Regions from separate parts of the Mesorhizobium sp. P160219 genome, predicted to be linked through region 2. Evidence: riboswitches for the same ligand, from Rfam matches in the RefSeq annotation. Region 2 holds a riboswitch; each other region holds the start of a gene.
What was found. A riboswitch is a leader RNA that binds a small molecule or an ion and turns the genes downstream of it on or off. The one in region 2 is predicted to bind cobalamin.
Positions count from the first base shown of each region.

Region 1: linked by a shared signal. The riboswitch ahead of AC3EMP_RS06325 (aromatic ring-hydroxylating oxygenase subunit alpha) and the one ahead of AC3EMP_RS24920 (DUF1636 family protein) in region 2 are both predicted to bind cobalamin.
Region 3: linked by a shared signal. The riboswitch ahead of metE (5-methyltetrahydropteroyltriglutamate--homocysteine S-methyltransferase) and the one ahead of AC3EMP_RS24920 (DUF1636 family protein) in region 2 are both predicted to bind cobalamin.

Region 1 covers NZ_JBYNWG010000001.1:1,260,577-1,264,784, reverse strand. Annotated here, with positions in the region: gene AC3EMP_RS06330 (FAD-binding oxidoreductase) at 1-594, opposite strand, end outside; gene AC3EMP_RS06325 (aromatic ring-hydroxylating oxygenase subunit alpha) at 632-1,879, opposite strand; cobalamin riboswitch at 1,997-2,198, opposite strand; gene AC3EMP_RS06320 (DUF680 domain-containing protein) at 2,699-2,905, shown strand; gene AC3EMP_RS06315 (DUF680 domain-containing protein) at 2,973-3,176, shown strand; gene AC3EMP_RS06310 (DUF680 domain-containing protein) at 3,248-3,481, shown strand; gene AC3EMP_RS06305 (ABC transporter ATP-binding protein) at 3,555-4,208, opposite strand, start outside.
Region 2 covers NZ_JBYNWG010000001.1:5,126,757-5,130,964, forward strand. Annotated here, with positions in the region: gene AC3EMP_RS24910 (winged helix-turn-helix domain-containing protein) at 1-952, shown strand, start outside; gene AC3EMP_RS24915 (DUF6348 family protein) at 982-1,674, shown strand; cobalamin riboswitch at 1,733-1,939, shown strand; gene AC3EMP_RS24920 (DUF1636 family protein) at 1,978-2,403, shown strand; gene cobW (cobalamin biosynthesis protein CobW) at 2,406-3,458, shown strand; gene cobN (cobaltochelatase subunit CobN) at 3,477-4,208, shown strand, end outside.
Region 3 covers NZ_JBYNWG010000001.1:1,968,866-1,973,073, reverse strand. Annotated here, with positions in the region: gene AC3EMP_RS09565 (adenosine kinase) at 26-1,018, shown strand; cobalamin riboswitch at 1,427-1,628, shown strand; gene metE (5-methyltetrahydropteroyltriglutamate--homocysteine S-methyltransferase) at 1,724-4,075, shown strand.

The DNA.
Region 1 (4,208 bases), 3.9 Mb from region 2:
GCCTTCGCGGCTGGAACGTTCCTCGATCATGAAGCCGAGCGACAGGCCGGGCATATGGCCGCCGAGCAGTTCGAGTTCCTTGCGGAAGATGATCTCTTCGGCACGCCGCGCGCAGTTGACGAAACCGACATCGGTCCATGGCGCGCAGTCGTTCAGCCAGCGCAGCATCGACATCATCGGTGTCACGCCGGAGCCAGCCGAAATGAACAGATATTTGGCCGCCGGGTGGCTGTGCAACGAGAAGTCGCCCGCCGGTCCATAGGCCTTGACATGCGAGCCGGGCACCAGTTGGTCGAACATCCAGCGTGTGCCGATGCTGCCCGGTTGCGCCTTCACTGTCACCGCGATCGAAAACGGCCGCGATGGTGACGACGACAGCGTATAGGTGCGCATCAGCGGCCCGTCCGGTGTCGGCAGTTCCAGCGTCAGGAACTGGCCCGGCTTGTAGCGGAACCAGGTCTGGTTGTCGGAGCGGAAGGTGAAGGTCTTGACGTCAGGCGCCTCGTCGCTGACGCCGATCACTTCCAGCACCTGCAGCCTATCGTTCCACGGCGCCATCTGGTCGAGATGGCGATAGAGCCCAAGATCCGTCATCGCATTCATCCTCCGGTCCTTCTTCGCCTGCTCCAGCTCACGCGACGCTGCGCAGCGCCGGCCTGCCACCTTCGGCAAGGCGCGGGCCGATGAAGGCCGCGTACCATTCGACGAACTGGATCACGCCGCCCTCGTGCAGCTCCGAATAGGGGCCGGGCTCATAGGCCGGAGACAGGATGCCAAAGGCGTTTTCCTCGACGATGCGGCGGTCCTGGTCGTTGGTCTCGGTCCAGACATGGGTGAGCTCCTCAAGGTTGTAGTCGACCCCCTCGACCGCATCCTTGTGCACCAGCCACTTGGTCGTCACCGCGGTTTCGGTGGCGCTGATCGGCAGCACCCGGAAGGTGACCGCATGGTCGATCAGTATGTGGTTCCAGGTCGTCGGATAGTGGTAGTGCATCAAGGTGCCGATGCGGTCGGCGGCAACAGTGTCGGACAGGTTCTTCGTCACCGCGCGCTTTCCCGACATCGTGTAGCTGACGGCATCGCGCAGCAGCGGCGCGCGGGTGGCGCGGTATTGCCCGGCCGGATCGATGCGGAACTTGCTCGGCAGGCCCGCCGCCTCGCATTTCGCCCAGTGCGCCAGCATCTCCGGATCGCTGTCGGCGCCCTGCACGCCGGTCACCGTCGGCGCTTCGGGGAATGTCTTGCACAGCTCTGGATGATTGCCGGCGCAGTGATAGCATTCGCGGTTGTTTTCCCAGACCAGCTTCCAGTTGCCCTTCTCGATGATGGTGCTCTCGAAGGCGACCTTGGCTTCATTCAGCCCGTGCGGCTTGAGGTAGGGCTCTATCATGGCGCGCATCGGCGCAAAGTCGGCAGGTTCTTTTGCCAGGCAGATGAAGATATAGCCGCCGACGCTCTCGCAGGCGACGGGCTTCAGGCCGAACTGGCTCTTGTCGAAACCGTCGGCCATCTGGCGGGCAAACAGCAGCCGGCCGTCAAGCTCGTAGGTCCACTGGTGATAGGGGCAGACAAGCTTTGCCGCCATGCCCTTCTCAGTGTTGCAGACACGGCTGCCGCGATGGCGGCAGGAATTGTGAAAGGCGTTGATGTTGCCCTTCTGGTCGCGGACCAGCACCACCGGATAATCGCCGATCTGCACGGTGATATAGCTGCCGGGCTTCGGCAGTTCGCAATCATGGCCGATGAACAGCCAGTCGCGATACCAGATAAGCTCCATGTCGAGCTTGAAATAGTCCGGGTCGGTGTAGAAGGGCTGTTCCAGCGAAAAGCCTTGCTTGCGGCCGTTCAGGAGCCTCAGCATGTCGTTGCGCGTATCCATAGTTCTGTCCTCGTGGTTTAAGGACTGAACTTGGTGGTGATGGAGGAAGGATCGGACGCAGGCCGGCGCGGCGCCGGACATGCACTATCCACCTCTTGACCGCCCACCGCGATCAGTCGAGTCTATGCATCTCGGGCTGGTTTCCGGGCTCTGGAGTTGTCCTTGCGGACCATCGCGACACCTTCCCAGGCTCTTGCCCAGTGGTCTCCCGTTGCGACTTCAACTCCACCACCGTTGCGGGGGCAGCGCCGGATTCTGACCGGCTTCCCAATTCTCCGCTGCGTCGTCACGAAGCGGCACCTGAGATGCGATCATCTAATCACGGCAGCGATCGCGACGTCGGCATGAAAGCGACATCATATCCATGCGGCGCGACACGCGCGGCTTACGCCCCCCGCCCCCGGGTCAAAGAGCTGAGACGTTTCTTGCGACGCCATCATCGCCGTTTCGAATCGCTGCCGATCCAGTTCGATCGCGGGCAAAAATGGCTCAACGGTATCGAAAAGTTACTATTAGCAATCTCTAATCGAACCGAACGGTTCGTTTCTGTTGACAATGCGTGCAGGACAGTGTGAACGACGGCCCGGAAACCGACATCGGAGCGAACCACTCGGTTCGGCATAAGCGACTGAAAACAATGCGATAAATGACCATAGAGGAACTTCATGGCACAATTTCAAGGTGCAGGACCGTGGTCCACACGGAACAACTTCGTGATTGGAAACCAGCCTATGGCTTTCCCACATCGGGGCTGTCCGAACGACGCGAATTCCTCCCAAGACACGCCGCTAGACGGACAGACAAACTGGAGTACTAAAAATGAAAAAGATCATCCTCACTGCCGCAGCCGTTTTGGCGATCACCGGCAGCGCCTTCGCCGGTAGCGACAATTACGGTTCCAATGGTGCGAACCAGCCAGCCGTCTCGGTCGACAGCTCGTATACGGCTTCCATTCAGAAGCCGGCGCACGCTGACAAGCAGCCTGTCGTTCAGGGCGCCGACCGCGACCTCTACGGCAATCGCTGATCCCGACCAAAGAAGGGCGGCTAACCCGTCGCTCTCGGGATCCCAAAAAATTCAGGAGTATTTGAAAATGAAAAAGATCATCCTTGCTGCCGCCGCCGTTTTGGCCATCTCCGGCAGCGCTTTCGCCGGCAGCGACAACTACGGTTCGAACGGCGCCAACCAGCCTGCGATTACGTCGACCGATAGTGGCCATACGGCTTCGGTTGAGAAGTCGGCTCCAGCCGAGCAGGCGCCTGCCCACGGTGCCGACCGTAACCTTTTCGGCCGCTAAAAGCCGGTTTCCAGCACGTGGCGGGCTTATCCGCTGCAGCTGGCGGCATCAGAAAAATTCAGGAGACTAAAATGAAGAAGATCGTTCTTGCCACCGCAGCCGTTCTGGCTGTTTCGAGCGCTGCCTTTGCCGGCAGCGACAATTATGGCTCCAATGGCGCCAACCAGCCGGCCGCTGCCGTCGACACCACCCGCACTTCGTCGACCGGCACCAACTCGGCGGTCTACAAGCTGCTGAACTCGTCGGACGACCAACAGAAGTTCGTTCCTCAGAGCAGCGACAGGGATCGGTTCGGCAACAACTAACAGCCGAAGCTTAAAAAAAGAGCGGCGGGCCTAGCCCGCCGCTCTTTTTTCATGCCTGTACAACGCAGCTATCTCAAGCCGCCTTCACTTCCACCGGCTTGAGCGAGAAGGAGTGCCCATCGGCGTCGAAGATGTGCAGGTCCCCGGCATCCGCGGTCAGTCGCAGCTTTGCCCCGCGCTTGACCTCGACATTGCCGGGCAGCTTGGTCACCAACGGCAGGTCAGCGCGGCCGATATCGACATAGACAAGCTGCACCTCGCCGAGTTGCTCGACATAGTCCACCACGCCCTCGAAAAGATATTCCGCGCCGGTGGCGGCCGACAGATCCTCCGGCCGCACGCCGAAGCTGACTGCCGCACCCTTTGCTGACGCCGGCGTTGCGATCGGCACCGTTGCCTTGCGGCCGCCGACATGGCTGACGATTGTCGGGTTGCCCGTCCTGTCGATTGTCGCCGGCAGGATGTTCATGGCCGGCGAGCCGATGAACTGGGCAACGAACAGATTGCCGGGCTTCTTGTAGAGGTCCATCGGCGTGCCGACCTGCTCGATATGGCCATCCTTCAGCACGACGATGCGGTCGGCGAGCGTCATCGCTTCGACCTGATCGTGGGTGACGTAGATCATGGTCGTGGCAGGCATCGATTCCTTGAGCTTGGCGATCTCGATGCGGGTCGCGACGCGCAGCGCCGCGTCGAGATTCGACAGCGGCTCGTCGAACAGGAACAC
Region 2 (4,208 bases):
GGCCTCGTTCCTGCCGGTCGAGACCTACCCGCTGATGCGCTGGCGCATGCAGCGGGCCGAGCAAGGCGACGAAATGTATCTCGGCCTCGCCAAATGGGGCCGCGAGCACGCCGCCTATATCGAAGAGATCTACCGCGCGGTCGCCGAGCGCGGCCCGATTGCCGCTTCGGCACTGGAAGGCCAGAAAGGTTCGGGCGGCTGGTGGGGCTGGAGCCACGCCAAGCACGCCTTCGAATGGCTCTTCTGGGCCGGACGCATCACCACGGCGCACCGCCGTGGCTTCGAACGCTTCTATGACCTGCCCGAGCGCGTGCTGCCGCAGGCGATCCTCGATCTGCCGGTGCCGGCCGCCGAGGACGCGCACCGCGAATTGCTGCGCATTTCTGCCCGCGCCCACGGCATCGCGACGTCGGGTGACCTGCGCGATTATTTCCGCTTGTCGCCGGCCGACATGAAGGGCCGGTTGGAGGAACTGGTCGAGATGGGCGAGTTGCTGCCGGTAAACGTCGAAGGTTGGGACAAGCCGGCTTACCTCTATAGGGACGCCCGCCTGCCGCGAAAGATCGAGGCCCGCGCCTTGCTGGCCCCCTTCGATCCGGTGGTCTTCGAGCGCGCGCGCACCGAGCGTCTCTTCGATTTCCGCTACCGCATCGAGATCTACACCCCGGCCGACAAGCGGCAATATGGCTATTACGTGCTGCCTTTCTTGCTCGGCGACAAGATCGTCGCCCGCGTCGACCTCAAGGCCGACCGGCCTGCGAGTGTCTTACGCGTCCACGCCGCCTATGCCGAAGCAGGCGCACCGCCTGAGACCACCGCACAGCTTTTCGAGGAACTAAAGGAGATGCAGGGCTGGCTTGGCCTTGAGCGCATCGAAGTGACGCCGGCCGGCAATCTGGGGCCGGCATTGGCTAGCGAGAGAGATGGCCAACCCTTGCAGCGTCTGTCATAGACGCCTCAATAAGCCTCGTAGGTTGTGCAATGGCATCGGACAAAGTGCTCGACATGATCCATGGCGCCCTCATTGCGCATGGAATAGATGCAGTCCGCAGAGATAGGGACGTCATGCTCCAATCGAAGCAGCTTCGGTTTGAGGCTGAGGTGTTCGAGACGAGTTCTGACCGGCTGGTCCTGGAAATCTACATTTTTTCTCCGCTGCTTGATGTTCAGCCGGTCATTGAATCCTTTGCTGGCTTCGGCGACACGCGCGAACAGGAACTGAACCAGGCGTTTGAAAAGTTTCTCCGTGGTGTTTTCCATGTGGCCATTGAGGGACTGGCCGATCACGTCTGCGAGAACATGCAGGCCGAAATAGAGCTTTGGCAGCGAAGCAGCGCCAGTTGGAAGATCTGGCGAAAAGATGCCCGCTGGAAAATCTATAGCGGCCCGGTCATTTCCCAGGCCACAACCGAGCTATGCTCGCTGACACCAGGCTATCCAGCATTCTATGCCAAGCTGGAAAAGCTGTTCACAGCTTCGGTACCCCCCGGAAGCCATTTTGTCCGGACCTTTCTGGCAGGCTTGAAGGGCACGCTGATTAGTGCCGAAGTCCTTCTGGACAACGCGGTTTGGCATGAGGGACAGAATCTGGCTGTCGGTCATGACTGGGACTATAGCGATGGCTATCAAGCTATCCGACAGGTCATCCTGGCACTGCCGGAAGCCGGGACATGACAGCCCCTGCCGACATCGCCATGTCGTAGCCGTGCGTTGACACCGCTGCCTGCAAAAGCCTAAATCCGCTCCAGACGGTCCCCTGCCCGCAACGGCAAGGGCCAAGAGGGAATGCGGTGCGGGACGAAAAAATCCCAAATCCGCGGCTGTCCCCGCAACTGTAAGCGAAGAGCCAAGGCCGAAAGCCACTGGGTAACACCGGGAAGGCGGCTAACCAAGGCAATGACTCGCGAGCCAGGAGACCTGCCGTCTGAGACAAAGTATCCGATCGCCTGGCGGGTTTCCGGGCAAGGAGCACGGTTTTTGGACCAGAACAGCAGTTTTTCGGCTGGCACAACGGACATTGCGTCCGGCGACAACGACGCCCTGACCGGCGTGACCGTCATCGTCTGCGCCTCCTGCCGCGATGAGACCGGTTCCGACGCCCATCCGCGCGCCGGCGAATTGCTGGCTGAGGACACAGGCCGCGCCGCTGCCGGCGATATCCGGGTCCGCACCGCCGAATGTCTCGGCAATTGCAAGCGCCGCCTCAGCGCCGCGATCCTGCGCGATGGCTGCTGGAGCTATGTCTTCGGCGATCTGACCGCAACCAGCGGCGCCGACCTCGTTACCGGCGCAAAGCTCTTCGCGACTTCGGCCGACGGCCTCATCCCGTGGCGCGGCCGGCCCGATAGCCTCAAGCGCGGCCTCGTTGCCCGCATCCCACCCCTCGACATGCTGAAGGACTGACGATGAACGCTTCAAACCCGGCCGCCAACCTCTCCCGTGTTCCCTGCACTGTCGTTACAGGCTTCCTCGGCGCCGGCAAGACGACGCTGGTCCGCCATCTCCTGGAAAATGCCGGCGGCAAGCGCATCGCCATCATCGTCAACGAGTTCGGCGACATCGGCATCGACGGGGAAATCCTGAAAGGCTGCGGCATCGACACCTGCCCCGAGGAAAACATCGTCGAACTGGCCAATGGCTGCATCTGCTGTACAGTCGCCGACGATTTCGTGCCCGCCCTCGACAAGATCCTCGCGCTGACACCGAAGGTTGACCACATCCTGATCGAGACCTCGGGCCTGGCTCTGCCCAAGCCGCTGGTCCAGGCGTTCCAGTGGCCGAGCGTGAAGAGCCGGGTAACCGTCGACGGTGTCATCGCCGTGGTAGACGGCCCGGCGCTGGCCGAAGGCCGCGTCGCCAACGACATGGACGCTTTGCAGGCACAGCGCGCTCAGGACGAGACGCTCGACCATGACGATCCTGTCGAAGAAGTGTTCGAGGACCAGATCGCCTGCGCCGATTTGATCATCCTGTCGAAGAGCGATCTGATGGACGCCCCCGGTTCGGCCCGCGCCAACGCCATCATCAATGAACATTCCGCCCGCGCGGTAAAAATCGTGCCGACTGCGCATGGCAAGGTCGACCCGTCGGTGCTGCTTGGCCTCGGTCTCGCCGTCGAAGACGACATCGAGAACCGCAAGTCGCATCACGACGGCGCTTTCGATCATGAGCATGACGATTTCGACACCTTCATCGTCGACATCCCCTCGATCGCCAATCCCGACGACCTGGCCAAGCGCGTCGCCACCGCCGCCGAACAGGAAAACGTGTTGCGTGTAAAAGGCTTCGTCGATGTCGGCGGCAAGCCGATGCGGCTTTTGCTGCAGGCCGTCGGCCCGCGCGTCAATCATTACTATGACCGCGCCTGGGCGGCTGAGGACGACCGCCGCTCGCGTCTTGTCGTCATTGGCCTGAAAGGACTGAACCGCCCGGCGATCGAGCGTATACTCGCCGGCTGATCCAAACCACGAGCCGAAATGCATATACTCACCACCACATCCGCCTCGCTCGACGATCTCGCCGAGCCCGTCGATCTCGGGCAGACGCCGGCGGATATCGTGGCGCTGTCCTTCACCGACAGCGACCTCGCCGGCCTCGCGGCGGCGTGGAAGGCCGATGCCGCCCGCCTGCCGTCGATGCGGCTGGCGGCGCTGCGCGACCTGCGCCATCCCATGTCCGTGGACCTCTGGATCGACAGCGTCGCCCGCCACGCCAAGGTGATTTTGGTGCGCATCCTCGGCGGCTACGACTGGTGGCGCTATGGCTGCGACCAGCTTGCCGCGACTGCCCGTGCGAACGGCATCAAGCTGGCGCTGCTGCCGGGCGAGAGCCACGACGAGGATCTCAGGCTGATCGAAGCCTCGACGCTGCCGCGCGAGGATCTGGACGTCCTGCTTGGTTATTTCCGCGAGGGCGGACCGGAGAATATGGCAGCACTGATGCAGCGGCTGGCGGGGTTGGCTGGGCAGGATGCGGCGGCGGCTGAGCCGGTCAGCGTGCCGAAAGCTGGTTACTACGAGCCTGGCCGCGGCGTCGTAGGCAAGTTGGATTTTGCCGATGTCGGCGTTCCTTCACACCCCCCTCTGTCCTGCCGGACATCTCCCCCGCAAGGGGGGAGATCAGCCGGCGCGGACCTCGGCACTTTTTCTGCCCAGCCGATAATAGATTCCTCTGCAACATCCCCGATTGGCGAAAGCGTCGATGAGAGC
Region 3 (4,208 bases), 3.2 Mb from region 2:
CTCGGGTTTTTTGGCGGAGACATTGATGCCGGATTATGACGTGCTTTGCATCGGCAATGCCATTGTCGACATCATCGCCCAGTGCGACGAGGCATTCCTCGAGATCAACGGCATTATCAAGGGCGCGATGAACCTGATCGACACCAAGCGCGCCGAGCTGCTCTACAGCCGCATGGGGCCGGCGATCGAGGCCTCGGGCGGCAGCGCCGGCAACACGGCGGCGGGCGTCGCCAGCTTCGGCGGACGCGCCGCCTTCTTCGGCAAGGTCTCCAACGATGCGCTGGGCGAAATCTACGCCCATGACATCCATGCCCAGGGCGTTGCCTTCGACACCAGGCCGCTTGAGGGACAGCCGCCGACGGCGCGCTCTATGATCTTCGTCACGCCCGACGGCGAGCGCTCGATGAACACCTATCTCGGCGCCTGCGTCGAGCTTGGCCCTGAGGATGTCGAGGCCGACAAGGCATCCGGCGCCAAGGTTACCTATTTCGAGGGCTATTTGTGGGATCCGCCGCGCGCCAAGGAGGCGATCCGGCAGACGGCGAAGCTCGCACACGAGGCCGGACGCGAAGTGTCGATGACGTTGTCGGATTCGTTCTGCGTCGACCGCTACCGGGACGAGTTCCTCGAGCTGATGCGCTCGGGCACTGTCGACATCGTCTTTGCCAACAGCCACGAGATCAAGTCGCTCTACCAGACAAAATCCTTCGACGAGGCCCTGGCTCAGATCCGCAAGGACTGCAAGATTGCCGCCGTCACCCGTTCCGAAAAAGGCTCGGTGATCGTGCGCGGCGACGAGACCGTGGTCATCGAGGCGACCGCCATCAAGGAGTTGGTCGACACCACCGGCGCCGGCGACCTCTACGCCGCCGGTTTCCTGCATGGCTACACGCAGGGCCGCAACCTCAAGACCTGCGGCGACCTTGGCTCGCTGGCGGCCGGCCTGGTGATCCAGCAGATCGGCCCAAGGCCAAGGCAGAATTTGCGCCGCGAGGCGGAAGGGGCTGGGTTGCTGTAGATGCGCCGGCAACTAACCAGCCGCCCTACTGACGCGATGACCGCAGTGGCGGAACTGTGTCAAAGCTCGCTGATAGCGACAGCCATTCGCTTCGGAGAACTGACCCATGCTGCTGCCGTGAAGCTCGCTGGAGGAGCGGTGCAAGGCGTGCTTGCCATGACGGCATTCACCGTCATCCAGATCGTCACCAGCATTTTCCAGAAGCTCAGCTTGGGGAAGGCCAGTAAGGTTCCTGAGGTAACGGAGAACTCGCGGCGTCCGTCGGACTTGACTTGCGATCACGTCCCACGATGCCGAATGCGGGCAGCAGACTGAATATTTCACAATGCTAGACAAAGGCGTAAAAGCGCGATCACATAGCGACATAAACATTTCGTTATGCGTCATTGACAAAAGAGCGAACAGCTGTGATTGTCTGCGTGTCGTGGTTCTCGCGTGCGGCGCTGCCGCAGCGGAGCTAAGAGGGAAGCCGGTGCGATGCCGGCGCTGCCCCCGCAACTGTTAGCGGCGAGCCAACCCCAATCATGTCACTGAGGCGAATACCCTCAGGAAGACGGGTAGAGGCTATGACCCCGCGAGCCAGGAGACCTGCCACGCGAATTACGTCCACGGGCGGGGTGTCTCGGTGGCCGCTGCAACCCGGCGTTGATGCCGGCCTGCTAGCGCCTTCCTTGTCACCGACGCCCCCAACCATCGGGGTATGACATGACTGTCTCTCAGCAAATTCCTGTAGCAACGCTCGGCGTGCCGCGCTTCGGTCGTCGGCGAGAACTGAAATTCGCCCTCGAAAGCTACTGGTCCGGAACATCGTCCGCTGGCGACCTTCTTGCGACGTCGAAGGCGCTCCGAGCCGCTAGCTGGGAAGAGCAGCGCGATCGCGGCGTGTCGAAAATCCCGTCGAACGACTTCTCGCTTTACGACCATGTGCTCGACACCGCAGCCATGGTCGGGGCCGTTCCATCCCGGTACGGCTGGAATAGCGGCGAGGTCCCACTTGACATCTACTTCGCAATGGCGCGCGGCAACCAGGGTCAGACGGAGGATTGTGGACACGCTGGTCACCAGGAGGAGGCTCATGGACCTGGTGTAACCGCGATGGAAATGACCAAGTGGTTTGACACCAACTACCACTACATTGTGCCGGAACTCGATGATGATCAGACGTTCGCCCTCTCGTCATCGAAGCCGGTCGATTACTTCCTCGAGGCTAAAGCTCTCGGCATTCACACACGCCCAGTCATCCTTGGACCCATCACCTTCCTCAAGCTGGCGAAATCGCCTGCCGAGGGGTTCGGTCCCATCGCGCTCCTACCGCGGCTGCTGCCGGTTTACGAGCAGCTTCTGGAGAGGCTGAAGCTGTCGGGAGCCGACTGGGTGCAGATCGATGAGCCAGCGCTTGTCCTCGATCTGAACCCGAACGAACGAGCTGCGTTCGAATTCGCCTATGGCCAGCTGTCGAAAGCCGCGCCCGAGCTGAAGATCATGCTGGCTACGTATTTCGGGTCGCTGGGAGACAATCTCGAAACCGCGGTTTCTCTGCCCCTGGCCGGCCTGCATATTGATCTCGTGCGCGCTCCCGAGCAGCTGGAAACGGTGGGTCGGCTCGCTCCGAAGGATCTGGTGCTCTCGCTCGGCTTGATCGATGGCCGCAACGTCTGGCGTGCGAACCTGCCCGCCATTCTCGACCGCATCAAACCGATCGTCGCCGGCTGGCCCTTGGACCGCGTCGAAATCGCGCCTTCTTGCTCGATGCTGCATGTGCCGATTGACCTGCGCATGGAGACGGAACTCGAGGCCGACATCAGGTCGTGGCTCGCCTTCGCGGCCCAGAAGACCGACGAGCTGGTCTTGCTGGCCCGGGCCCTTTCCAAAGGCAGGGATGCGGTGGCAGCCGCGTTGAAAGCTTCTGCCGAGGCTGCCGCCACTCGCTTGACGTCCACGAAGATCCATGACCCGCTTGTTGAGGGGCGGATCGCCAGCATTGACCATAGCATGAAACGACGAGAGAGCGCTTTTGGCGAGCGCTCCAGAGTCCAGGCCGGCACGCTCGGGCTGCCGCCGTTCCCGACGACGACAATCGGGTCCTTCCCGCAGACGCCGCAGGTACGCCGCGCGCGGTCCGCTCATGCGAAGGGCCAGCTCAGTTATGTCGACTACGAGATTTTCCTGAAGAAGGAGATCGAGTCAGCAATTCGTTGGCAGGAAGAGATCGGGCTGGACGTGCTGGTGCACGGTGAGTTCGAACGAAACGATATGGTACAGCATTTCGGCGAGCAGCTGTCCGGCTTCGCCTTCACTCAGCATGCCTGGGTGCAAAGCTATGGGTCGCGCTACGTGCGTCCCCCCATCATCTTCGGGGACGTATCGAGGCGCAATCCGATGACGGTGCGCTGGTGGCAATTCGCCCAGTCGCTTACGGAAAAGCCTGTGAAGGGAATGCTCACAGGCCCAGTGACCATTCTCAACTGGTCCTTTGTTCGAGACGACGTACCCCGCTCCGAAGCCTGCCGCCAGATCGCGCTCGCCATCCGCGACGAAGTGACGGATCTCGAAAGGTCCGGCGCAAGGATGATCCAGATCGATGAGGCCGCGTTTCGCGAAGGATTGCCACTGCGCCAATCTGACTGGAAAGCCTATCTCGACTGGGCTGTCGAATGCTTCCGGATCGCTTCAACGGGTGTAAAGGACGCGACTCGAATCCATACCCACATGTGCTATTCGGAGTTCAACGAGATCATCGACGCGATCGCTGGAATGGATGCGGATGTCATTTCGATTGAGACGTCGCGCTCCAAGATGGAACTGCTGGACGCCTTCACGAGCTCCAAATATCCGAACGAGATCGGTCCCGGCGTCTATGACATTCACTCACCACGTGTGCCGGAGGTCTGCGAGATTTCGGACTTAGTCATGCTTGCCCGCGAGCGACTGTCCGACGGCCAACTGTGGATAAACCCGGACTGTGGCCTCAAAACACGCAAATGGGAGGAGGTCCGCCCTGCCCTCATTAACATGGTCGCTGCAGCACGCGCGCTCCGGCAGAAAGTGCAGGCGTGAGGCTTCTCTTCCTCACCGTGTGGGGAGTTGCCGGCTGGCGGATGTCGGCCGGGAATATGCCAAACCGATCACACTCTTGGAAATGAGCCACTCGGCGCAAATGTGCAATTTCCCTACGGCACGTGTCTTAATC